Regions from separate parts of the Carnobacterium alterfunditum DSM 5972 genome, predicted to be linked through region 2. Evidence: predicted binding sites of a transcription regulator. Region 2 holds the regulator's gene; the other holds the start of a gene.

Region 1 (9,971 bases), 1.8 Mb from region 2:
CGGCGTCAATAATCTTTCAGCTTTACCAATGTATCCGCCCTGGTCGTTCCATATCTTATTGTGCACTTCAACGCTATCAGAAAAGTCGCCTTCTTTCCATAAATTAAAAACTTCACGGTAGTAATCTTCATCTGCGAAATCCGTTTCGTCTAAAATTGATAATAAAGCGTTTATGTTTTGTTCGTTTAGTTCTACGGAACCCCATTTGTCTTCGGCATATACTTTTTGGTGTGTCATGTCGTGAATATCTTGCATGAATTCTTCTTCGCCTTCTTCGAATGGTAGATAGTTCCCACGTGACCGGTTACTTAATAGTGATGATTCTTCTACAATTACACTTTCGACGCTTTCAACCGCTTCGGATTCTTCGTTTCCCCCGGCTTGATGTCGTGCGGATTCGTTTACTAAGTTTTCTTTTGCCTTTTCTACCATCGGAAATGCGAAGAAAACAACGACGCCTATTCCCATTATCGCAACCAATACCAACATAATCTTTTTCATTTTCATTTCCCCTTTTCAATTATCCGATTTGTTCCCTATATTGATGATAATTCAAAAATACGGATTAAACAACCCTCGTTCTTGAACCTTGTTTTAGCAATAATAAAATAAAAATGTACGTAACTAAATGCTCATCTCGTTATATAAAAAATTTTAAATGACTTTTTCGCGCGTGATACGTAGGTTCTCATTTTTCCGTTGTATTCTTCCGCTTCTCCGGTTAATGTTGCTAGTTCGTCACCTTCATACCCTAACCACATACTATAAATGATATTCGCATATCGAAGGTTTTTCTTACTTGATTGTTCAAAAGCTTCTATTATTTCAATTTGTTCCGCCTTATATTTGTAGGGTACATGCAGCCCTCTATTCTATGACTAAAAACGAAATCTCCTTCTTGTTTGAACTGGGATCCATCAAAGGATAACCATTCTACTATTTAATTGTTTTCAATAGGTACTTTTACCTTCCGAAAGCTTTCTATTGCTTTATGCTTTATGGTATGATTAAAGATACCTACTATGCTTTTTTAAGAATGCTATAAAGGCATGAAGAATTTTAAATTCATCGACAGAACTAGGTATTAAGGTTTAAAAAACGAGTTATAGAAAGGTGATAAAATTGAATTTTAAAGAATTCGAAGAATTTTTAAACGCAAATTTGGGAAGTAAAAGTATTTTTTTTGAAAAAGCTATGGAAGACCAGATAAAAAGAAACGCCAGAAGAGCTCCTGCAAAGAGATGGAATGAAGCAAAATTAGAGCGCGCTGTTAACAAAATGTGGACGGACATGGCTACAAGTATTTACAATAAGTTTAAAATATCGATCAAAACTAATTCTGCTGACCCTTATCAATCTTGGATCGACTTTATTGAAAAGAATGAAGCTTTAGAAAACTTAGATGAAATGATGACCGAGTTAGAATTTGGATAAACGCTCATAATGGAATAATTTATTCCATGAGGCTTGGACATACGTCCAAGCCTATTTGCCTATCCAGCTATTCATTCTAAAGGTACTTCTAAAAGTAGCCTCGTCAGCATGAAAATGTAAACCTATAAAACAAAAATAGACCCTAAATATTTTATGATTCAAATATTTAGGGTCTATAATTTTTGGTATCAACAGTTTAGTTTGATCACTTACTTGAAATTTTTGGCGGAATAGGGTTTGCTTGTAGCCATGTAAAGAATCCAATGCGAATTAAAAAGCCTTAACGCTTTAGCGATTAAGCTTTGTTTGAGGCTTGGAAGCCTGGAAGACTTGCTTTTTAGGCTTCAGGTGTTTCCATGGCTCTCCACAAGCAAACCCGTTATTCCAGAGGAAATTTCTTTTGGAACGCCAATACTATTTTTTAAAACAATTAATAGATATAATTTTTGGTGTCAACAGTTCAGTTTGATCACTCACTTGAAATTTTTGGCGGAATAGGAGTTGCTTATAGCCATGTAAAGAATCCAATGCGAATTAAAAAGCCTTAACGCTTTAGCGATTAAGCTTTGTTTGAGGCTTGGAAGCCTGGAAGATTTTTTTTTAGGCTTCAGGCGCTTCCATGGCTCTCCACAAGCAAACCCGTTATTCCAGAGGAAATTTCTTTTGAAACACCAACACCATTTTTTAAACAATCGATATATAACAAAAAAAGTATCTGTTTATCAATTTCCTGATAAACAGACACTCTTTCTTATTCTCGGCTGGTTATATCCCAACCTTATTATTTTATTCGTTTTAAGATGACAGGGTTACATCATGCCGCCCATGCCAGGATCCATTCCCATTCCGCCCATTGGAGCGTCAGGTTTTGGTTGGTTTGCAACAACAGCTTCAGTTGTTAACAATAGAGCTGCAACACTTGCTGCATTTTGTAAAGCAGAACGAGTTACTTTAGTTGGGTCAATAATACCAGCATCGATCATATTTACCCATTCATTAGTAGCTGCGTTATACCCTACGCCCAAATCAACGCCTTTTAATTTCTCAACAATTACTGAACCTTCAAGACCAGCATTTGTGACGATTTGACGAACAGGCTCTTCAAGAGCACGTAAAACAATTTTCACACCAGTCGCTTCATCGCCAGTTGCTTCAATTTCTGAAACTTTACGTTGAACATTGATCAAGGCAGTTCCACCACCTGAAACGATTCCTTCTTCAATAGCTGCGCGAGCTGCATTTAGAGCATCTTCAATACGTAATTTAAGTTCTTTCAGTTCTGTTTCAGTAGCAGCTCCAACTTTGATAACAGCTACTCCACCAGAAAGTTTAGCTAAACGTTCTTGTAATTTTTCTTTATCAAATTCTGAAGTTGTTTCAGCTGCTTGAGCTTTAAGTAAAGATACACGATGTGAAATGGTTTCAGTCGAGCCGGCACCTTCAACAATCGTAGTAGCATCTTTTGTCACAACTACTTTACTTGCATGTCCTAATTGTTCAATAGTTGTATCTTTCAATTCTAGACCTAGGTCTTCAGTGATAACTGTTCCGCCAGTTACAATAGCAATGTCTTCAAGCATCGCTTTACGACGATCGCCAAAACCTGGAGCTTTAACAGCTACGACATTAAATGTTCCACGCAATTTATTTAAAACTAATGTAGGAAGTGCTTCTCCATCAACATCATCAGCGATAACTAATAATGGACGTCCTTGTTGTAAGATTTGTTCTAATAATGGAAGAATTTCTTGAATATTAGAGATTTTTTTATCAGTGATCAAAATATATGGGTTTTCTAAGTTAGCTTCCATTTTGTCGTTATCTGTTACCATGTATTGTGATAGGTAACCACGATCAAATTGCATTCCTTCAACTACGCTTAGTTCTGTTTCGATCCCTTTAGATTCTTCGATCGTAATAACGCCGTCTGTTCCAACGCGTTCCATTGCTTCTGCGATCAATTCTCCTGTTTCGGTATTTCCTGAAGAAATAGCAGCAATTTGAGCAATCGATTCTTTTGAATCTACTTGTTTAGAAATAGCAAATAGTTCTTCTACCGCAACTTTTGTAGCCAATTCGATCCCACGACGAATCCCAACAGGGTTTGCTCCAGCCGTTACGTTTTTTAAGCCTTCGCGAACGATTGCTTGAGTCAATACAGTCGCTGTTGTTGTTCCATCTCCAGCGATATCATTTGTTTTAGAAGCCACTTCTGAAACAAGTTGTGCTCCCATATTTTCAAAATGATCTTCTAATTCAATTTCTTTTGCGATCGTAACGCCATCATTTGTGATCAGCGGTGAGCCATAAGATTTTTCTAAAACAACGTTTCTTCCTTTAGGTCCTAATGTTACTTTAACAATATCAGCTAAAATGTCTACGCCACGTAACATTGATGCACGAGCGTCTTCAGAAAATTTAATATCTTTTGCCATTTTTTCCTTCACCTCATTAATTTAGTTTGTTCAAGTTTTTGCTTATTTTATTTAATCTATGACTGCTACGATATCGTGTTCTTTTACCACTAAATATTCTTTCCCGTCATATTTCACTTCTGTTCCAGCATATTTTTCAAATAGCACAGTATCGCCTACTTTTACTGCCACTGCTACTGTTGAGCCGTTTTCTAGAATACGACCTTCCCCAACAGCTATGACTGATCCTGTTTGAGGTTTTTCTTGCGCTGAACCCGGTAAAACAATACCGCTGATTGTTTTTTCCTCTTCCTTAGCAACTTCAATAATGACACGATCTCCTAATGGTTTTAACACGTAAATCCCTCCGTCTAAATTATTTCTTCCATTTTAGCACTCAGACAATTCAAGTGCTAAACTACTTCTTTATAATAACAAATATAGAAAAGAATGCAAGAATTTTCATCTCACTTCCAATTCCTTTTTGATCGCATCATTTTTATCGAAAAGGATTTTTTGTCTTCTATATGTTGTATTCCTTTTATGGTATACTGTAAAGCGAAGTTATTTTCAGTTTAGTTAAATTTGAGTTGGTTCCTATTATTTTATTAGTGAGCTTTCTATCGTGTACTGATAAAATTATTTACTAAACTATGTAAAAATGAGAATCATTTATTTCGAAAAAAGAAGGTTTTGGTCACAATGAAAAAAATAGTCAGTCACACATCGATTTCAATGCTATTGTTTTATCTGATAGCACAATTTCTACCAGTGCTCATCATTTCGGCAGCTCCAAAAAATTTCCAAACAGAAGCTTCGATTTATGGAACGATAGTCAGTTTTTCTTTAGGAGCAGTTGCTATGCTTTTACTGAATCGGAAATCCAATATAAAAAATTCGTTGACCTCAAGTCCATCCTTACCCCTAAAAAGCGTTTTTTACTGGGGGATCGTTGTTGGGATACCTTTGGTACTTTTAACGCAATATTTTGCAAATATCATTGAGATTTTGGTATTGGGACTTCCAATCGATTCTATTAATACGCAAAATATTCTTTTGATTGTAGAAAGCTATCCTATCTATATGATTATTGTTTCCATTATGGGACCGATCATGGAAGAATTTGTTTTTAGAAAAGTAATCTTTGGTTTCCTATACGATATTACAGGTGGAATAGGTGCTGCGGTGATCAGTTCGCTTATCTTTGCTTTTATGCACTTTGATGGACATATTTTACTCTATTCTGCTATGTCTTTCGTTTTTTGTTTCCTATATAGTAAGACAAAAAATATTGCTACCCCAATTATTACCCATATTGCTATGAACACACTAGTTATGTTAGTGACCTTCTTTTGATGGATCACTAAATATTAGAAAGGAATTTTTAATTGATAAAAAATCGTAATTTTATAACACAAATCATCATTACCTACTTGATGTCGGGAGTTTTCATCTGGTTTGCTATTGATTCTGTAGGTAACTCCGGTTGGACATTTTTCTCTGTACTCTATGTCCTATTTTCTACAAGTTACTTTATTAGGGCTTCAAAAATACTTGAAGTTTACTATAAACTAAAAAAAGGAAACAAACCTTAAAAAGTTTGTTTCCTTTTTCATTCAACTATTCTTTTGTTGACTCGTAATGATCCAAGAAGTAAATCAACGTTTGAAGTTCATTTGTTAGATCAACATTTTGTACTCTTACAGTATCTGGTACAGAAATTCTAAATGGGGTAAAGTTTAAAATGCCTCTAACATTTGCTTCAACTAATCGGTCAGCTGTTGCTTGCGCTACAGTTGATGGAATAGTAATAATAACAACTTCAATTTGTTGAATTTTTAATTGTTCGATCATATCGTCCATGTGATAAATAGGTACACCACTTAAAATGGTTCCAACGATTTCTTCATTTATATCAAAAGCTGCACTGATACGCATGTTATTGCTTTGATGGAAGTTGTAGTTTAATAAAGCACGACCTAAGTTCCCTACTCCAATAAGAGCAACATTCGTTAACTGGTCTTGTTTAAGTGTTTTACTAAAAAAATTCATCAAATCTTCAACGTCATATCCGTATCCTCTTTTTCCTAAAGCCCCAAAATAAGAGAAATCTCTTCGAATCGTTGCACTATCAACTTTGATAGCTTCACTTAATTCAGTTGAAGAAACACGTACCTTTCCGGAATCGTATAAGAATCGCAAATAGCGATAATAAATAGGCAATCGTCTAGCTGTTGCATTGGGTATTTTCTTTTCTACCATTCTTTTCTTCCTCCATCAGCCATTAGTTTTAACTTCTTCAATCGGTCACTTGTTTTTTCACAAACAATTCGTTATATTTTTTTCTTCACAATCTTTTTCTAATTGACTTTTTTATTATATCATTTTTTCGGTATAATACTAGCACTTTTTTTAAATTCTATGCATTTTAATATACTTACTATTAGTTATATTGTAAAAATTCACAAGTACCCTTGTGAATCAGCTTCTTAATAGTTAGCTTTTAATGGATTGTAATTTCCCTGGACCTAAATCTATGCTAAACTAATACTGAGAATGATGAAATGAGGACCAAGACTATGATTCTATTACAAGCACAACATGTTGCTCGCCATTTTGGAGCAGATGTGTTGTTCGAAAATATTTATTTAGAAATCCAAGAAAGCTCTCGTATCGCTTTAGTTGGACGAAACGGCACAGGTAAATCAACTCTTTTAAAAATGATTGCGGATATAGAACAACCTGACGCAGGAAAAATTGTTAAAGGAAAACAAGTTAGCATTGGCTATTTAGCTCAAAATACTGGTTTGACTTCTGAAAGAACCATTTGGGATGAAATGTTAACCGTTTTTGAATCGGTCATTCAACTTGAAAGAGACTTGCATACTATTGAAAAACAGCTTGGAGACCCGGAGCTGCTTTCTAATGAAGAGTTATACCATGCAACCTTAAACCGCTATGACCATATCCAAAATCGTTTTCGTGAGGAAAACGGCTTTGGGTATCAAGCTGAGATCCGTTCTGTTTTACATGGTTTTCGTTTTTATGAAGCCGATTATACTAAACATATCAGTCAACTTTCCGGTGGTCAAAAAACGCGATTGGCTTTAGCAAAATTACTATTAGAAAAAAAAGACTTATTGATTTTAGATGAGCCTACTAACCATTTGGATATCGAAACATTGAGTTGGCTCGAGAGCTACCTACAATCTTATGATGGCGCATTACTGATCGTTTCCCATGACCGTTATTTTCTAGACAAGGTCGTAAATGAAGTTTATGAGATCAGCCGTAAAAAAATCTCCCATTATAAAGGAAACTATTCAAAATATTTGGATTTAAAGGCTGCACAACTGGAACAAGAATGGAAAGAATTCGAAAAGCAGCAAGGCGAAATAGCCAAGTTAGAAGATTTCGTCAGCCGTAATTTAGTGCGTGCTTCAACAACTAAACGTGCCCAAAGCAGACGCAAACAGTTAGAAAAAATAGACCGTATCGGGAAACCTCAAGGAGACGAAAAATCAGCCCATTTTTCTTTTAAAGCAGAAAAAGAGAGCGGTAATGCTGTTTTGACCTTATCTAACGGCGCAATCGGTTATGACGATACTATTTTATCTAGCCCTGTTAATTTAGATGTTCGAAAATATGACTCTATTGCATTAGTCGGACCAAATGGGATCGGAAAATCTACATTATTGAAGTCACTTATTGGACAACTTCCATTGATCCAAGGTGAGAAGCACATTGGTACAAATGTCTTACTGGGTTATTATGATCAAGAACAATCTGATTTAAATTCAACAAAATCGGTTTTAGCAGAACTTTGGGACGATCATTCAACTACTCCTGAAAAAGATATTCGTTCTATTTTAGGCAGTTTCTTATTTTCAGGCGAAGACGTAGAAAAAGCTGTTTCTTCGTTGAGTGGTGGAGAAAAAGCGCGCCTAGCTTTAGCTAAACTAGCAATGAATAAGGATAATTTTCTCGTTTTAGATGAGCCTACGAATCATTTGGATATTGATAGTAAAGAAGTTTTAGAAAATGCCTTGATCGATTTTGATGGGACGCTGTTATTTGTTTCTCATGACCGTTACTTCATTAATCGAATCGCGACAACTGTCGTTGAGCTCTCTGAAAATGGCAGTACTCTTTATTTAGGTGATTATGACTATTATCTTGAAAAGAAAGCTGAACAAGAAGAGCTTCGTTTATTGGCTGAAGCTGAGACCGTTAAAAAGTCTAAAGTTGAATTGCCTCCAACGATTAAAGCAAACCGAGAAACCAACAAAGCTGAACAAAAAATGCTTCGTCAGTTAACACGTCGTATTGAATCGATCGAATCGGAAATGGAGGTTCTTGAGACTGCCATTACGAACTATGAAACCCAATTAATCGATCCAGAGATATTTGGAGACCATCTGCGTGTGCAAGAACTGAACGAAGAGATGACGATTGCTCAAGAAAAACTCGATAATTTAGTGAATGAGTGGGAAGAAAAAAGCTTGAAATTAGAAGAATTACAATAATTTTAAAAACAAAAAGGAAATTGGATCATTATCCCAATTTCCTTTTTGTTTTTAATTAAATGTTAGACCAGGCTTAGCATTCAATGCATAATCTGTGAATTGATTTTTTTGATACTGGATGGATGCAGCTGCTCCAATCATAGCTGCATTATCCCCGCAAAACGCTAAAGGTGGAATAACTAATTCCACATCTGGCAATTCTTCAGCCATTACTTTCGTTAGAGTATCACGCAAACCTTTATTTGCAGCTACTCCCCCAGCTAAAAGCAACTGTTTCACTTTGAATTCTTTAGCCGCTCTAAGCGTTTTTGAAACTAAAACTTCAATGACACTTGCTTGAAAACTAGTTGCTAAGTTGATGTCATTTAACGGTTCTCCCTTTTGGTTGGCGTTATGAACCGTATTGATAAAAGAACTTTTTAGTCCGCTAAAACTAAAATCATAATTATCTTCTTTCATCATAGCTCTTGGAAAATGATATGTATCTTCTCCAAGTTGAGCCATCTCATCAATTTTCTTCCCGCCAGGATAAGCTAAACCTAATACTCGTCCGATTTTATCGTAGGCTTCTCCTGCTGCATCGTCTCTTGTTTCTCCAATGATCGTGTAATCTCCATCTTCTTTCATATAAACTAATTCAGTATGCCCTCCACTAACAACAAGCGCTATCAGTGGGAAAACAAGCGGTTTGATCAAACGATTAGCATAAATGTGTCCTGCCATGTGATCAACAGCGATCAATGGCAATTGGTGAGCATAAGCAACAGCTTTAGCTGCATTAACACCAATTAAAAGAGCTCCCACTAAGCCTGGTCCTTGTGTAACGGCTACTGCTGAAAGTTCTTTATAACTAACGCTCGCTTCAGTCATAGCCTCCTCAATGCATTGGGTGATTTGTTCAACATGATGACGACTGGCTATCTCAGGTACTACACCGCCAAAACGCATATGGCTCTTTATTTGTGATGCAACAATATTTGAATGAACGGTCGTCCCATCTTCAACCACGGCAACGCTGGTTTCATCACAACTAGATTCAACAGCTAAAATTAAATTTCTTTTTATAGACATACTTTCACTCTTTCTTTAATAGACTCTTTTTACATACTTAATTGCATGATCAAGGCATTTTCTATTGGATCATGGTAATAATTTTTACGAACGGCAATCGTTTTAAAACCTGCTTTTTCATAGACGGTAATTGCAGGCTTATTCTGCTCTCGCACTTCTAAAAAGATCATTTTAACTTCTTTGTCTTTTAAAAATGCTATAAATGACTGTAAAAACAATTGACCGATCCCTTGGTTATTAAATGCCTTCAGAATGCCAAATGTTGTTATTTCTACTTCATCAAAAAGCTGTGTATACCCTATAAACCCAACTTTTTTTCCTTGTTGTAGAACGATCCCGTATTCACTGTAGGTTTCTGTTAATTCACTCTTATACGTTTCAACAGGCCAAGGACTTCCCTTTGGGTAACTATTCTCAGCCAATTGAAACAATTCATGTTCGGTTAATCGTGTACTTTGATTGAACAAAAAAATAGCTTTTTCATTTTTATACTGCTCGTTCGTTAGTTGATCTGTCATAAGAATTT
Region 2 (9,971 bases):
GGAATTTTTTCGACGATTTGTTCTAAGATTTCCTCGATACCGATACCAGCTTTAGCACTTGCAAAAACGGCTTCACTAGCATCGATCCCAATAACATCTTCTATCTCCGTGCGGACACGTTCTGGATCTGCCGCTGGTAAATCGATTTTATTAATAACGGGTATGATTTCAAGATCATTATCTAGCGCTAGGTAAACGTTTGCCAGTGTTTGGGCTTCAATGCCTTGTGCTGCATCAACAACCAGAATCGCTCCTTCACAGGCTGCTAAACTTCTTGAAACTTCATACGTAAAATCGACGTGTCCTGGTGTGTCGATTAAATGTAATGTATACGTTTCGCCATCTTTTGCTGTATAGTTCAATTCAATTGCATTTAATTTGATCGTAATGCCTCGTTCACGTTCAAGATCCATCGAATCCAATAATTGTGCTTGCATGTCGCGATCAGCAACGGTATTCGTCATTTGCAGGATACGATCGGCTAAGGTTGATTTCCCATGGTCAATATGAGCAATAATGGAGAAGTTTCGAATACGTTTTTGTCTTTCAATTAATTCCTGTTTATTCATCTAGTCGTGCCTACCTTCTTTATTTATTCCGAAAAGTGTCATTGTAAATTATACCAGTGAAACCCCTGAATTACAATAAACTTAGAGGGAACCAGCTCTTAAGACGAAAGAAAGCCTAAGCTAGTGCTCAGGCTTTCTTTGTACTTTAAATAACGTACACGCTTATTTAAAGAAATCAGTTCATTTCTTTTTCTTATCTGCTTTAAAAGCATCTTTTACTTTATCAAAAATAGAACCATCTTGTTCTTCAACTTCCATGCCGCTAGCTTTAGCAAATTGTCTCAACAATTCCATTTGTTCTTTAGATAAATTCTTCGGAGTGATCAATTTAATCTTCACATGTTGGTCTCCAGTACCTGTGCCACGTAATTTTGGTGCTCCTTTGCCTCTCAAACGGAAATTCGTTCCTGTTTGTGTTCCAGCAGGTATTTTTAGCTTCACTTTACCATGAACGGTCGGAACTTCAACTTCATCCCCTAAAGAAGCTTGGACAAAATTAATTGGCAATTCATAATAAATCTCTGATCCATTTCGTTCAAACTGGTTGCTGGCTTTGACACGGAAAACAACATATAAATCTCCGTAAGGTCCACCATTTTTACCAGCTTCCCCTTGTCCGTTTAAGCGCATTTGATTGCCATCTTCAACACCTGCAGGAACCGTTACTTTAACCGTATGTTTGTCTTTAGTATGGCCAGAACCATAACAAGTTGGACAAGGTTCTTTAATTTCTTGACCAGTACCATGACAAACATCACATGTTTGTCGTGTCATTACGCGGCCAAGTGGTGTGTTTCTCTCAACGTTCAATGAACCTGTACCATGACATTTAGAACAGGTCACAGGGTGAGTACCTGGTTTAGCTCCATCACCGTGGCATGTTTTACATTCTTCTTCACGGTTGTAGCTGATTGTGGTTTCTTTTCCAAAAATAGCTTCTTCGAATTCAAGATTCACTGAGTACTGTAAATCTTCCCCTTGACGAGGAGCATTTGGATTTTGTGAACGACCGCCGCCACCAAAAAATGATTCAAAAATATCTTCAAAGCCGCCGCCACCAAAGCCGCCGCCGCCGTAACCGCCGCCACCTGCTCCAAAGTTTGGATCCGTACTTGCATGACCATATTGATCATAAGCTGCACGTTTATCAGCACTACTTAAAACCTCATACGCTTCTGCAACTTCTTTAAACTTGTCTTCAGCACCAGCTTCTTTATTGATATCCGGATGGAACTTTTTTGATAGTTTTCTGTATGCTTTTTTTATTTCTTCATCAGAAGCACCTTTTGATACTCCTAATACTTCGTATAAATCTCTTTTAGCCATGATTTCCCTCCATCGTTACGAATAAAAATTTTTTAATGTATCCTCAAATTCGCCTTAATGAGCATAGCATATCTAGAAGAAAAAGCCAAAAGCAATTTGCCTTGGCTTTTCCCTTTCATCCTCTAATTATAAAGATTATTTATTTTCGTCATCTACCTCTTCAAAATCAGCATCAACGACATCCTCAGATCCACCTTGTGATCCTTGTTCTTGTGCATCTTCTGGATTTGCCTCTGCTTGAGCTTGAGCAGCTTGTTCATATAATTTAACTGTTAGAGCTTGCACGATTTCATTTAAAGCATCGCGTTTAGTTTTCATTTCTTCGATATCATTTGCTTCAACGGCTGCTTTTAATTCATCACGAGCTTCTTCAGCTTTTTTAACTTCAGCTTCATCAACTTTACCCTCAAGTTCAGTGATTGTTTTATCAACTTGGAATAATAATTGATCAACTTCATTACGTAATTCTACTTCTTCTTTACGGACTTTATCTGCTTCAGCATTTGATTCTGCATCTTTAACCATACGTTCGATTTCTTCATCAGTCAAACCTGAAGATGATTTGATCGTGATTGTTTGTTCTTTTTGAGTTCCTAAGTCTTTAGCACTAACGTTAACAATTCCGTTTTTATCAATATCAAATGTTACTTCGATTTGTGGAATTCCACGAGGTGCAGCAGGAAGGTCAGTCAATTGGAAGCGACCTAATGTTTTATTGTCAGCTGCCATTGGACGTTCACCTTGCATTACGTGTACATCAACAGCCGGTTGGTTATCAGCAGCAGTTGAGAATACTTGTGATTTGCTTGTTGGGATCGTTGTGTTACGTTCGATCAGTTTTGTAAACACCCCGCCCATTGTTTCGATACCTAATGATAATGGAGTAACATCTAACAAGACGATATCTTTAACATCACCAGTAATAACTCCACCTTGGATCGCAGCACCCATAGCTACTACTTCATCAGGGTTAACTGATTTGTTTGGTTCTTTTCCTGCTTCTTTACGTACAGCATCTACAACAGATGGAATACGTGTTGATCCACCTACTAAGATAACTTCATCAATTTCAGATGTAGCTAAACCAGCATCTTTAAGAGCTTGACGAACAGGTCCTTTAGTACGTTCTACCAAATCATAAGTTAATTCATCAAATTTAGCACGAGTTAAGTTGATTTCCAAGTGTAACGGTCCAGCTTCACCAGCAGTGATAAATGGTAGGCTGATTTGTGTTGAAGTTACGCCTGATAAATCTTTTTTAGCTTTTTCAGAAGCATCTTTCAAACGTTGAACGGCCATTTTATCTTTAGATAAGTCGACACCATTTTCTTTTTTGAATTCAGCTACTAAATAGTTCATGATTTTGTTATCAAAATCATCTCCACCTAATTTGTTATCACCAGCAGTAGACAATACATCAAAAACGCCATCTCCTAATTCAAGAACAGAAACGTCAAAAGTACCTCCGCCTAAGTCAAATACTAGAATTTTTTCTTCTTTATGTGTTTGATCTAAACCATATGCTAATGCTGCAGCAGTTGGTTCATTTACGATACGTTCAACTTCAAGGCCTGCAATTTTACCAGCATCTTTAGTTGCTTGACGTTGTGCATCATTAAAGTAAGCAGGAACAGTAATAACAGCTTTATCAACTGTTTCTCCTAAATAGCTTTCAGCATAACCTTTCAAGTATTGTAAAATCGTTGCAGAAATTTCTTGTGGAGTATATTTTTTGCCTTCGACTTCAACTGAGAAACCAGCTTCGCCAATATGACGTTTAATTGAACTGATTGTATTTGGGTTTGTTACAGCTTGACGTTTTGCAACTTCTCCTACTTGCATTTCTCCGTTTTTAAAAGCTACTACTGATGGAGTCGTACGGTTACCTTCTGGATTCGGAATAATTTTTGCTTTTCCGCCTTCTAATACTGCAACTGCTGAATTTGTTGTTCCTAAGTCAATACCTATCATTTTTCCCATTATAAAATCCCTCATTTATTTATTATTTTTTTATTATTTATTTAAGCTTTATTGAGCAACGATGACCATTGCTGGACGTAAGACTCGTCCTTTTAAATCATACCCTTTTTGTAAAACTTGTACAACTATTTCACTTTTTTGACCTTCTTCAACAGGAACCGTTTGAACAGCCTGATGGAAGTTTGGATCAAATGGTTCATTTAAAGGATCGATAACTTCGATTCCTTCGTTTTTTAATGCTGCAGCGAACGTTTCCTTCACCATCTCGATTCCTTTTTTCAAACTTTTGCCTTGCTCATCTGTTACTTCAATAGCTAGAGCTCGTTCTAAGTTATCACCGACTGGAAGCAATTCGAGTGCTAAAGATTGAGCACGGAATTTAGCAGCATCTTCACGTTCTTTTGCATTGCGTTTTTGGATATTTGCCATTTCAGCTTGGACACGCAAATATTTATTTTCCATTTCTTCTAAAGCAGCTTTTGCTTCAGCAAGTTCATCAACTTCTACAGAATCAGTTGTTTCTTCTGGTTTAATTACCGTTTCTTCTACTGATTCTGTTGTTGTTTCTTCTACTACTTCTTGTTCTTGCTTCTTGTCTTTATTTCTAGACACATCAACAGCTCCTTTTAATTAATCTTCTACAGAATGATAGTAGTCGATTATTTTTTTTGAAAGCTCATTTCGAAATACATCCACCAAGCCAATCATTTTGGAATACGGCATATTCGTTGGGCCTAACAATGCAATAACGCCTGAACTGTATCCTTCAATGTCATAGCTTGCCGTAATTAAACTGAACTCATTGAAAAGCTCATTGTTTAACTCCGTACCAATTTTCACGGTGATTCCAGTAGTACTTGGGATCACTAGAGAAGATAAGTCATGAGTACCATCCATTAACGAATAAATAGACTTGAATTTTTCGACATTTAATTCATTCGAAAAATCTAATATATTCATTCTTCCACCTACGTGCATCCTATCTTGTCCAGCCTTCAAAAAGACATTTTCAAAGATATCTAAGATTCCTTCATTTGTCTTAACGTACTTATTTAGCAATAAAGGAATTTCAGTCTTGAGTCTTTTAAATACTTCCATTAACGGAAGACCAACTAATTGTTCATTAAAAATACGAACAATTTTTTCCAGCTCATTAACGTCCATCGATCTCGGGATAGTAACAACTTGGTTTTCAACATGGCCTTTATCTGTAACCAGAATAGCCATGACTTGATAATCATTCAATGGTACCAAACGAAAACCGGTTAAAATACTCTCTTTGATTTCAGGACCTAATGTTATTGCCGTATAACTGGTCAATTGAGAAAGCAATTCAGCAGATTGGAAAACAATTTCATCCAACTGTCTAAATTGATTTCCTAAAGCATTCTTTATGACTGCAAGATCTTTTTTCTGGATTTTCACTGGATGTACCAGATAGTCCACATAAAAACGATAGCCTTTTAATGACGGAACACGACCTGATGAGGAATGTGTTTTTTCAATGAAGCCTAATTCTTCAAGACGTCCCATTTCATTACGAATGGTCGCTGAACTAAAATTGATCTCAGCTTCATTCATCAAGGTTTTAGATCCTATGGGTGTCTCGTGTGAAGTGTATAAGCGAATGATAGATTTTAAGATTAAAATCTGTCTTTCAGTTAACATGTTGCATCACCTCTTTTTTAGCACTTGAAACTATTGAGTGCTAATACATTTATTAATTTACCAAATATAATTGTTCCTGTCAATAATTTTTGCTTATTTTTTGACTAATTTTGACGTTTATTAAAAACATTGATTTTCCGCTTGATTTATCCATTTTCAGCCTAGAAAAAAAGTATTAAAAATGAAATAATTCATTTTTAATACTTTTTCTTCTCATTGATTTTAGGTCTGAAATTTCTAATATTCGTAGCTTTGTTGTTCATAGCAACACCATTTGTTGACCAGTCCTAATTTAACTGGCATTCTTTTTTTGCTTTTTCTAGTTCAGTTCTTATTTGGACAAAACCAGTACCGCCTAAAGAATTTCTGCGTTCAACAGCCACACGAGATTCTAACAAAGAATACACATCTTCTTGAATGATAGGAGCTGCTTCTTGAAAATCTGCTAATGAAATATCTTGTAAATAATTGCCGTTTTTCAAGCACTTTAAAACAAGTTTTCCAACTATTTCATGTGCTTCTCTAAACGGAATACCTCTGGAAGCAAGATAATCAGCTAACTCTGTCGCATTGGAAAAATCTTTAGTTGTTGCTTCACTCATTTTTTCTTCGTGCACGATCATATCATCCAACATACCAGCAAATACGTTCAAACAATCTTTGACAGTTTTTACTGTGTCGAACATACCTTCTTTGTCTTCTTGCAGATCCTTGTTATAAGCTAGTGGCAAACTTTTCATTACCGTCAACAGTGAAAATAAATTGCCGTACACTCTGCCTGTTTTACCACGAATCAATTCTGCCATATCCGGATTTTTCTTTTGCGGCATGATCGAACTACCTGTTGAAAAGGCATCCGTTAAACTAACGAACTGATATTCATGACTTGTCCAAAGAATTATTTCTTCGCAAAAACGTGAAAGATGCACCATCAGTATGCTGCTATTCGACAAAAATTCTAAGATGAAATCACGATCACTAACGGCATCCATACTATTTGAATAAACGGAACTAAAGCCTAATTGTTCTGCGGTATCCAAACGATCGATTGGAAATGTCGTTCCTGCCAAAGCTGCTGCTCCTAAAGGGGAACAATCGATGCGTTTCAAACTATCTTGGTATCTTTCTAAATCACGTTTAAACATATTGTAATACGCCAACAAATGGTGAGCAAAAGAGATAGGCTGCGCATGTTGTAAATGCGTATATCCAGGAATAATGGTTTCAACATGTTTTTCCGCTTTTAGCAGAATAACTTTTTCTAGGTCCATAAGCGATCCAGAAATTTCACCAACTTGACGTTTTAAATAAAGATGCATATCGGTGGCTACTTGATCATTTCGGCTTCTTGCAGTGTGTAGTTTCCCTGCGACTAGCCCAATCTCTTTATGAAGAAGCGTTTCGATATTTAAATGAATGTCTTCATTAGCAATAGAGAATACCAATTCTTTCTTTTGGGCTTTTACTAAAAGAATTTCTAATCCTCTGATGATCTCATCTGCTTCTTCTTGAAGAATAATAGACGTCTTAGCTAACATTTTAACATGTGCCAAACTTCCTATAATATCTTCTTCCGCTAAAACTTGGTCTACTTCGATCGAAGCACCAAATTCATCGATCCATTTTTGACTTTCTCCTTCAAAACGACCGCCCCATAATTTTTTCATGTTGTCATCCTATCCTTGTTTAAGATTACTTATTCTTGATAGTAACTTTTGGTTTATTAACTTCTGCATGAACTTTTGTAGGCAGACCCCATAACTTAATAAATCCAACAGAGGCTTCTTGATTAAATGTATCTGCAGAAGTATAAGTTGCTAAATCTTCATCATAAAGTGAGTTTGGAGACTTTCTGCCTTCCACGATTGCGTGGCCTTTAAATAATTTCACTCTTACCGTTCCATTTACATACTTTTGAGTTGATTTCAAAAAAGCAATCAAGCTTTCAGTCAATGGATTGTACCATAATCCGTTATAGATCATTTCTGTTATTTTCTGTTCAATTATTGGTTTAAAGTGTGCAGTATCTTTAACGAATGTAAGATCTTCCAATTCTTTATGAGCGGTCATAAGTGTCACTGCCCCAGGAGCTTCATAGATTTCACGAGATTTGATACCAATCAATCTATTTTCAATATGATCGATCCGTCCAATCCCATGTTTTCCAGCAATGCTGTTCAACTGTTGGATCAAATCAGACAACTCGTATTTTGAACCATCAAGAGCTACTGGAACTCCCGCTAAGAATTCAATTTCAATCATTTCTGGGCTATCAGGAGTATTTTCTAAACTCGCTGTTAACTCATAGGCTACTTCTGGTGGTGCGATCCAAGGATTTTCTAAGACGCCACATTCATTGCTTCTTCCCCAAAGATTTTGATCAATAGAGAAAGGATTGTCTAAATCAATTGGAACCGGAATAGAGTGTTCAATAGCATAGTTGATCTCTTCTTCCCTTGACCATGTCCAATCACGAACCGGTGCGATTACTTTTAAATCTGGAGCTAAAGAATGAATGGCAACTTCAAAACGAACTTGATCATTTCCTTTTCCGGTACACCCATGTGCTACTGCTACCGCTTTTTCTTTTATAGCTACTTCAACCAATTTTTTAGCAATTAAAGGACGAGATAACGCTGATATTAGCGGATACTTACCTTCATAATATGTGTGCGCTTGTAACGCGATCAATGCAAAGTCATTAGCAAATTCTACTTTAGCGTCAATCGTATATGAAGCAGAAGCACCGATTTGTATCGCCTTTTCTTTAATAAAATCCAGGTTTTTTCCTTCTCCTACATCCAAACAACAAGCGATGACCTCATACCCTTCATCTATTAACCATTTAATTGATACTGAAGTATCCAATCCACCTGAGTAAGCTAAAACAACTTTTCCTTTATTCATAAAAACACCTCATCCAATTAATTTTATTGCATGAACGTATCCTAACATGGCAAAAAGATTAAAACAAGCTTAAATTGTTTTTTTATGCTTTATTATGTATTTTATAGCTTTTATTTGAAATTTTATTGTATATTAAGCTACTTTATTCATAAATATTGTATAAATCAGAAGGACTCTCTTAGCAAGAGCCCTTATTGTTTTATCATTTTATGCAAAAAAAAACAAGAAACAATTGTCTCTTGTTTACTCTGTTCAATTACTTTCGGATATGCTCCATTACTTATTCTGGTTTGATTTATTAGTCTGTTCAAAAAATTGTGCCGTATCCAATTCGTCTTGTTTAAGTTGCGCAATTAAAGCGTCAATCGAATCAAACTTTTTTTCATCTCGTAAATAATCATGCCATAATACCTTTACTTCTTCACCATAGATGTCAGCACTAAAATCAAGAATGTAAACTTCGACCGTTAATGGACGGTTCGCTTCAAACGTTACATTGTGTCCAATTGAAGCCATTCCTTTATACGTTCTTCCACCCACTACTATTTCAACAACATATACACCCTTACGAGGCAGCTTAACAAGGTTCTCAACTTCGATGTTCGCTGTTGGGAATCCTAACAGCCTTCCCCTGGCGTCTCCATGTATGACTCTTCCAGGAGTAGCGTAGATATAACCTAAGAGATTATTAGCAACAGGCATATCTCCAACTTCTAAAGCTGAACGAATCCGTGTAGAACTAATTTTTTCTTCTCTCAATGTTTGTTTTTCCACTACAACTATCTCAAAACGATTATTAGCATACATTGGCAAATGTACCATTGAAGCAACTTCCTTTTTGCCAAATGAATAGTCAAAACCTGCTACGACTGTTTGTGCATGTAATCCAACAATGTATTGATCCACAAAATCTTGTGGTGTTAAACTAGCGAACGCAGATGTAAAGTCGACTTCATAAAGATAATCAACGCCAATTTTCTCCATCAATTCCTCTTTGCGAGATACAGTTGAAAGATATTTATGCTGATCCGAATTTAATTTTTTAAAAACAATTGAGGGATGTTGATTGAATGTCATGACTGCTAATTTTAAATTGTTTTTATCAGCAAGACTTTTTGCCCTAAAAATCACTTCTTGATGGCCTCTATGTACGCCATCAAAAAAACCTAAAGCTAACACTACTTTGTCTTCAGGGATTTCATCTGCTAGATACGGATGATGCAGTTTAATGATTTCCACAGTGTAAAAACTCCTCTACAAATTATTCCTTAATACTTTGATTGGTTTCAAATAATCTTTTTTTTGTGGATGGACAACATAAATACTAACCGCTTTTTGCAAATAAATGAAAACAACTGGCATCGACAAATCAGCTGGAATAGTATCGATTGGCAACACAGCTCCATTTTTCACTTTATCCCATAAGGTTTCATCAATATCGAATGAAGCTAAGTCTTTTAGACCAAATTCTAGAGGAAATAAAACTTCGTCAATTTCTTCTTGTTCCATTTTTTCAGCAAC

Evidence for each region. Region 2 encodes HrcA, which represses chaperone genes, less so after heat shock. Its sites were predicted from a motif close to TTAGCACTCNNNNNNNNNGAGTGCTAA; they were not measured.
Region 1: a site for HrcA is predicted at 4,239-4,265, ahead of groES (co-chaperone GroES). Genes of this name have one in related genera too.

What each region holds. Positions count from the first base shown of each region.
Region 1 covers NZ_JQLG01000004.1:427,411-437,381, forward strand. Annotated here, with positions in the region: gene BR50_RS02490 (DUF6241 domain-containing protein) at 1-501, opposite strand, end outside; gene BR50_RS02495 (hypothetical protein) at 1,123-1,434, shown strand; gene groL (chaperonin GroEL) at 2,244-3,869, opposite strand; gene groES (co-chaperone GroES) at 3,921-4,205, opposite strand; gene BR50_RS02510 (CPBP family intramembrane glutamic endopeptidase) at 4,551-5,204, shown strand; gene BR50_RS02515 (redox-sensing transcriptional repressor Rex) at 5,469-6,110, opposite strand; gene BR50_RS02520 (ABC-F family ATP-binding cassette domain-containing protein) at 6,428-8,374, shown strand; gene tsaD (tRNA (adenosine(37)-N6)-threonylcarbamoyltransferase complex transferase subunit TsaD) at 8,426-9,445, opposite strand; gene rimI (ribosomal protein S18-alanine N-acetyltransferase) at 9,475-9,963, opposite strand; gene rimI (ribosomal protein S18-alanine N-acetyltransferase) at 9,960-9,971, opposite strand, start outside.
Region 2 covers NZ_JQLG01000004.1:2,232,948-2,242,918, reverse strand. Annotated here, with positions in the region: gene lepA (translation elongation factor 4) at 1-569, opposite strand, end outside; gene dnaJ (molecular chaperone DnaJ) at 750-1,898, opposite strand; gene dnaK (molecular chaperone DnaK) at 2,031-3,875, opposite strand; gene grpE (nucleotide exchange factor GrpE) at 3,924-4,487, opposite strand; gene hrcA (heat-inducible transcriptional repressor HrcA) at 4,506-5,543, opposite strand; gene argH (argininosuccinate lyase) at 5,831-7,210, opposite strand; gene BR50_RS10970 (argininosuccinate synthase) at 7,236-8,450, opposite strand; gene ribF (riboflavin biosynthesis protein RibF) at 8,727-9,689, opposite strand; gene truB (tRNA pseudouridine(55) synthase TruB) at 9,705-9,971, opposite strand, start outside.